3 regions of the Solwaraspora sp. WMMD791 genome follow, and region 2 is predicted to be linked to each of the others. Evidence: predicted binding sites of a transcription regulator. Region 2 holds the regulator's gene; each other region holds the start of a gene.
What was found. The regulator HrcA, encoded in region 2, represses chaperone genes, less so after heat shock. The targets are predictions, from matches to a motif close to GGTTNGCACNCTCNNNNNGAGNGTGCNAACC.

Region 1 (2,263 bases), 2.8 Mb from region 2:
GTCCTCGATGCGGTGCTTGCGCTCCTTGAGCTCCACCTCGGTGGCGGCGCCGACCTTGATCACCGCAACGCCACCGGCCAGCTTGGCCAGCCGCTCCTGCAGCTTCTCGCGGTCGTAGTCGGAGTCGCTCTTCTCGATCTCGGCCCGGATCTGGTTCACCCGGCCCTGGATCTGCTCGGCGTCACCGGCACCGTCGACGACCGTGGTCTCGTCCTTGGTGACCTGGACCTTGCGGGCACGGCCCAGCATGTCGAGGGTCACCGCGTCGAGCTTGAGGCCCAGCTCCTCGCTGACGACCTGGCCGCCGGTGAGGATCGAGATGTCGGTCAGCATCGCCTTGCGGCGGTCGCCGAAGCCGGGGGCCTTGACGGCAACCGACTTGAAGGTGCCGCGCACCTTGTTGACGATCAGGGTGGCCAGGGCCTCGCCCTCGACGTCCTCGGCGATGATCAGCAGCGGCTTGCCCGACTGCATGATCTTCTCCAGGATCGGGAGCAGGTCCTTGACCGAGGAGATCTTGCTGTTGACGATCAGGATGTAGGGGTCGTCGAGGACGGCCTCCATCCGCTCCGGGTCGGTCCAGAAGTAGGGCGAGATGTAGCCCTTGTCGAAGCGCATACCCTCGGTGAGCTCCAGCTCCAGGCCGAAGGTGTTGCTCTCCTCGACGGTGATGACGCCTTCCTTGCCGACCTTGTCCATCGCCTCGGCGATGATCTCGCCGACGCTGGAGTCCCCGGCCGAGATCGACGCGGTGGAGGCGATCTGCTCCTTGGTCTCCACGTCCTTGGCGAGCTTGCTCAGCTCCTCCGAGACGTTGGCCACGGCAGCCTCGATGCCCCGCTTCAGGGCCATCGGGTTCGCGCCGGCCGCGACGTTGCGCAGGCCTTCGCGGACCAGCGCCTGGGCCAGGACGGTCGCCGTCGTCGTGCCGTCACCGGCCACGTCGTCGGTCTTCTTGGCGACCTCCTTGACCAGCTCAGCGCCGATCTTCTCGTACGGGTCCTCGAGCTCGATCTCCTTGGCGATGCTCACACCATCGTTGGTGATGGTGGGGGCACCCCACTTCTTTTCGAGCACGACGTTGCGGCCCTTGGGGCCGAGCGTCACCTTGACGGCGTCGGCGAGGGTGTTCATGCCCCGCTCGAGGCCGCGGCGCGCCTCTTCGTCGAACGCGATCATCTTGGCCATACGGCGTTGTCCTCCTGGACGCTCGCGGCATCGGAGCCGGTCGGCTCCGATATGCCGCCTGCTTTACGCACCTTCGGACGTCACTACCTGGCGACAGTGACGTCCGCCGGCCGGGCCGGATAGCCCGCGACGACCGGCCAGCCCCCACGGCTCCGCTCCAGGGAACCGCGGTGGTGGCCCCACCGCCCCGACCATTGGCACTCCCGGTTGGCGAGTGCCAATCCTTGTTTAGCACTCTCCCCTGTCGAGTGCAAGCGAACGGCGGGTTGCCGGCACCTCCGACGAGAGGACCGCACCGGCCGGCGCGCGCGGCCCGCGCACGAAAAAAGGCGCCGGCTCCGCGAGGAGACCGACGCCCTGACAGGTACGGACGTGTGGTGTGACCGGGTGGCGCCGCGTCGACGCCCCCGGTGATCAGCCGATGAGTCGGACCCGTTCGGCCTGCGGACCCTTCTGGCCCTGGCCGACCTCGAACTCGACCCGCTGGCCGTCTTCGAGCGCCTTGTAGCCGTCCATCTCGATCGCGGAGAAATGGACGAAGACGTCCTGACCTCCGTCGACCGCGATGAAGCCGTAGCCCTTTTCGCTGTTGAACCACTTCACGGTGCCCTGTGCCACGGTGCACTTCCTCACTTCTGTCGCGCCGGGCCTCCTGCCGGCCCTGGGCAGGCGTGACTCGCCTACCCGGTCGCCCGCCCGAACGCTGAGTAGCGGCGCGCGAACAGAGCGACCGAAATCGCACGCTACACGAGGCACGACGGCACTGCACTACCCCAAATAGGGACATTAGATCGCGTTCACGTCCCACTGACCCCACCTGTCGTTGACCACGTGTGTTCCGTACACCGCAGAACGTGAGGTCCGGGCGGCACCGCGCCGCCGGTGCCCGCGCGGCCCGCCGACCGGATCGCGCGGCCCCACGACACGACCACCGACGCGGTGGCCAACGACACCCGGTGGCCGCCGGCATCGGCCTGCTCGTCGTGCTCTCGGCGTTCACCGGCGCCCTGCCCGGAGACGCCGGTACGCCGCCACCCCGCCAGCCCGGCTGGACGGTGCCCGGCGACGACCTGCG
Region 2 (2,263 bases):
TCTCGACGTAGAGGTCACCGGCGGTGCCGCCGCCCGGACCGACCTCGCCCTGCTGGGCCAGGCGGATCCGCATGCCGTCCTCCACCCCGGCCGGGATCTTGACGGTGAGCGACCGCCGGGTACGGACCCGGCCGTCCCCGGCGCAGGTCGGGCAGGGATGCGGGATCACCGTGCCGTAGCCCTGGCAGGCCACGCAGGGCTTGGAGGAGACCACCTGGCCGAGGAAGGTGCGCTGGACGGACTGGACCTCGCCGCGCCCCCCGCAGGCCTCACAGGTCGCCAGATGGGTGCCGGCCGCCGTACCGGCCCCGGTGCAGGTGGTGCAGATCACCGCCGTGTCGACGGTGATCGGCGCCTCCACCCCGAAGGCGGTCTCGGTCAGGTCCAGCTCCAGGCGCAGGATGGCGTCGGCACCGGGCCGGGTGCGCGAACGCGGCCCCCGGGAACCGGCGGCGGCCCCGAAGAAGGCGTCCATGATGTCCTGGAAGCCGACGAACGGTCCGGCACCGCCCGGGCCGCCACCAGGGCCGCCGCCGGGCGCGAGCGGGTCACCGCCGAGGTCGACGATCTGCCGTTTCTGGTCGTCGGAGAGCACCTCGTACGCGGCGTTGATGTCCTTGAACTTGTCAGCCGCCGCCGGGTCCGGATTGACGTCCGGGTGGTACTGCCGGGCCAGCTTGCGGTAGGCCCGTTTGATGTCGTCAGCGGAGGCGTCCCGGCTCACGCCGAGAATCCCGTAATAGTCCTTGGCCACTGCGTTCGGTGTCCTCATGTGTCAGTCTCGCGTGTCCAGTTCGCCGGGTCGGTTGATCCTGCTCGCCGGTCAGTTCTGCGCCAGCAGATCGCCGACGTAGCGTGCCACGGCGCGGACCGTGGCGATCGTGCCGGGGTAGTCCATCCGGGTCGGGCCGAGTACGCCGAGGCCACCGACGATGGTGGCACCCGGGCCGTAGCCGGTGCTGACCACTGACGCGGCCCGCAGGTTGTCGATCTCGTTCTCGTCACCGATGCGTACCCGAAGCGTGCTCGGCTCGACCTCGCCGATCAGCTTGAGCAGCACGACCTCCTCCTCCAGTGCCTCCAGTATCGGGCGCAGGGAGCCCTGGAAGTCGAGCAGTCCCCCTCTGGTCAGGTTAGCCGTCCCGGCGAGCGCCAGCCGCTCCTCGTGCCGTTCGACCAGCGTCTCCAGCAGCACGGTCGACAGCGTCGTCATCGCCGGTCGCAGCGTCGGTGACGCCTCGTCGACGAGCGACTGGACCAGCGGCGGGGTGTCGGACAGCCGACACCCGCCGAGTTTCTCGTTGGCCAGCCGACGCAGGTCGGTCACGTCGTCGGCGTTGATCGGCGCCGGCAGCTCGACGAGGCGCTGCTCGACCCGGCCGGTGTCGACGATCAGGACGAGCATCAGCCGGGTCGTCGAGATCGGCACCAGCTCCAGGTGCCGCACGGCGGAGCGGGACAGGCTCGGGTACTGCACCACCGCCACCTGCCGGGTCAACTGGGCCAGCAACCGTACGGTCCGGTGCACGACGTCGTCGAGGTCGACCGCGCCGGCCAGGAACCGCTCGATCGCCCGCCGCTCGGCGGGGCTCAGCGGCTTCACCCGGGACAACCGGTCGACGAACAGGCGGTAACCGCGGTCGGTCGGCACCCGGCCCGCGCTGGTGTGCGGCTGGCGGATGTAACCCTCCTCCTCCAGCACGGCCATGTCGTTGCGGACGGTGGCCGGCGACACACCCAGCTGGTGTCGCTCGACGAGGGCCTTGCTGCCGACCGGCTCCTGGGTGGCGACGTAGTCCTCCACGATCGCCCGGAGCACGTCGAGTTTGCGATCGTCCAGACCCATCCTCCACCTCCTGGCGACACGTCGGCGGCGCACCGACCGGGTGTGGTCCGACCGGATACCGCACGGGGCGGACCGAATCACCTGTGGTGCTGGCACTCGCCGATTGTGAGTGCCAGCATACGTCCCCACGGCCGGGGTGGCGACGATCGGTTCGCCGGACCACAGCGAACGGGACAATGTTTCTGATACCCGACATTTCATCGTTGTGGGCGGTCCCGCCTACCCCGGGCGGGCAGTCAAGTCGAGCTGTCCGGTGGACAAATTCGTCGGCGGGGCTAGCTGGCATGACTTGATCCGTCCCCCTACCGTGGCGGGCATGACTGAACCACCTCGCCCACCAGGAGAGAGCGGCTTCGGCGGCACGCCGCCGGACCCGAACTCTCCGCCACCACCCCCCGCGTCCTACTCGATGCCGGG
Region 3 (2,263 bases), 1.1 Mb from region 2:
GTGCCGGACACGGTGGCGGCGAACGCGGCCACCAGGTGCGCGCGGACCACCGCGCCGTCCGGGTCGTACAGGTAGCGCCGGACCGGGCCGACCGCCACCGGCTCGCCGCCGTCGCCGACCAGGCCCGTCGCCGGCCGCCCGCTGCGCAGCAGGGTCGCCCGCCGGGGTGGGCCGGCCAGCGGGCCGCACCAGAACGCCGCCTCGACCACGTCCCGGTCGACGCTGACCCACTCGGCCTCGGCGCCGGGCGGGATCAGCGCGTGGTCGATGCCCGGCGCCACCTTGAGCACGGTCCGGGGCACCCGGGCGACCAGGGAGCGGACGAAGTCCCAGGACGGGGAGTAGCTGTCCGGGTCGAAGGTGCGCCGGCCGGTGCCCGAACGGCGGGCCGGGTCGCAGAAGGCCGCGTCGACGCCGGTGAGGTCGACGTCGGTGGCGTCGGCGCAGACCACCGTGACGAGGTCGGCCAGCCCGGTGGCCTCGGCGTTGGCGGCCGCGATCGCGGCGGTGGCCGGGTCGGCCTCCACGGCGTACACCCGGATGCCGGCCCGGGCCGCGGCGAGGGTGTCCGCGCCGACCCCGCACCCCAGGTCGGCGAGGTGGCGTACCCCGGCGGCGCGCAACCGGGCGGCGCGGCGGTCGGCGACCACGGCCCGGGTGGCCTGTTCCAGACCGGCGCGAGTGAAGAACATCCGGGCGGCGGCCGGGCCGAACTTGCCGACCGCGCGGGCGCGCAGCGCGGCCTGGGTGAGCGCGGCGGTGGCCAGCGGGGCCGGCACCCCGGCGGTACGCAGCGCGGTCGCCGCGGTCAGCGGATCGTCGCCACCCGGCGCGGCCAGCACCTGCGCGGCGGCGGTCAGGGCCGCCGCCCCGGCCGGGGAGCGCAGCGCGGCCAACTCGTCCGGGTGCACCGCGACATTGTCCATGGTCGGCCATCGGGCTAGCACTCCGCACAGGCGACTGCTAATCTGCGGTTAGCACTCTCATGCTGAGGGTGCCAGCCCGCCGGCTCCGGCCGGAGGGCGAAACGCCAGGCGGACCGGCACCCGCGACGACGGACCCGCCCGGTGGACATGAGGCAGATTGACGCTGGCCGCCCACGCGACCGGCACCAACACCTGATACCCCAGGAGGGTATGCCCGTGACTACCGCGACCAAGGTTGCGATCAAGCCGCTCGAGGACCGGATCCTGGTCCAGGCGAACGAGGCTGAGACCACCACGGCGTCGGGCATCGTGATCCCCGACACCGCCAAGGAGAAGCCGCAGGAGGGCACCGTCCTCGCTGTCGGCCCGGGCCGCGTCGACGACAAGGGCAACCGGATCCCGGTTGACGTCAACGTCGGCGACACGGTCATCTACTCGAAGTACGGCGGCACCGAGGTCAAGTACGCCGGCGAGGAGTACCTGGTGCTCTCCGCCCGCGACGTCCTCGCCGTCATCGAGAAGTGACCTACTGCCAGTGCTGAACGCCCCGGAGCCCCACGTGGGTCTCCGGGGCGTCGCCCGTAGGCCGGTGCCCGGCGGCCTCCGCCGCCCGGCCGACGGCTAGTGCCTGTGAAGGGAATGTCATGGCGAAGATCCTGAGTTTCTCGGACGACGCCCGGCACCTCTTGGAGCACGGCGTCAACACCCTCGCGGACACGGTCAAGGTCACCCTCGGCCCGCGCGGGCGCAACGTCGTGCTGGACAAGAAGTTCGGCGCCCCGACGATCACCAACGATGGCGTGACCATCGCCAAGGAGATCGAGCTCACCAACCCGTACGAAAACCTCGGTGCGCAGCTGGTCAAGGAGGTGGCGACGAAGACCAACGACGTCGCCGGCGACGGGACCACCACCGCCACCGTGCTCGCCCAGGCGATGGTCCGTGAAGGACTGCGCAACGTGGCCGCCGGAGCCAACCCGGCCGGCCTCAAGCGCGGCATCGACGCGGCCGTCCAGAAGGTCTCCGACGAACTGCTGGCCAAGGCCGTCGAGGTGGCCAGCAAGGACTCGATCGCCCAGGTGGCGACGATCTCCGCGCAGGACGCCACCATCGGCGACCTGATCGCCGAGGCGATGGAGCGGGTCGGCCGCGACGGTGTGATCACCGTCGAGGAAGGCTCCACCCTCGCCACCGAGCTGGACGTCACCGAGGGCCTGCAGTTCGACAAGGGCTTCATCTCCCCGCACTTCGTCACCGATGCCGAAGCGCAGGAAGCGGTCCTCGAGGACGCCTACATCCTGATCACCACCCAGAAGATCTCCTCGATCGAGGAGCTG

Region 1: the regulator HrcA is predicted to act here: its motif matches at 1,381-1,411, upstream of groL (chaperonin GroEL).
Region 3: the regulator HrcA is predicted to act here: its motif matches at 973-1,003, upstream of groES (co-chaperone GroES).

What each region holds. Positions count from the first base shown of each region.
Region 1 is NZ_CP120737.1:5,414,897-5,417,159, reverse strand. Features, by position in the region: gene groL (chaperonin GroEL) at 1-1,188, opposite strand, end outside; gene O7623_RS24205 (cold-shock protein) at 1,603-1,806, opposite strand; gene O7623_RS24200 (serine hydrolase) at 2,145-2,263, shown strand, end outside.
Region 2 is NZ_CP120737.1:2,647,699-2,649,961, forward strand. Features, by position in the region: gene dnaJ (molecular chaperone DnaJ) at 1-754, opposite strand, end outside; gene hrcA (heat-inducible transcriptional repressor HrcA) at 824-1,846, opposite strand; gene O7623_RS11675 (DUF4870 domain-containing protein) at 2,163-2,263, shown strand, end outside.
Region 3 is NZ_CP120737.1:3,769,240-3,771,502, reverse strand. Features, by position in the region: gene O7623_RS16680 (class I SAM-dependent methyltransferase) at 1-911, opposite strand, end outside; gene groES (co-chaperone GroES) at 1,137-1,451, shown strand; gene groL (chaperonin GroEL) at 1,571-2,263, shown strand, end outside.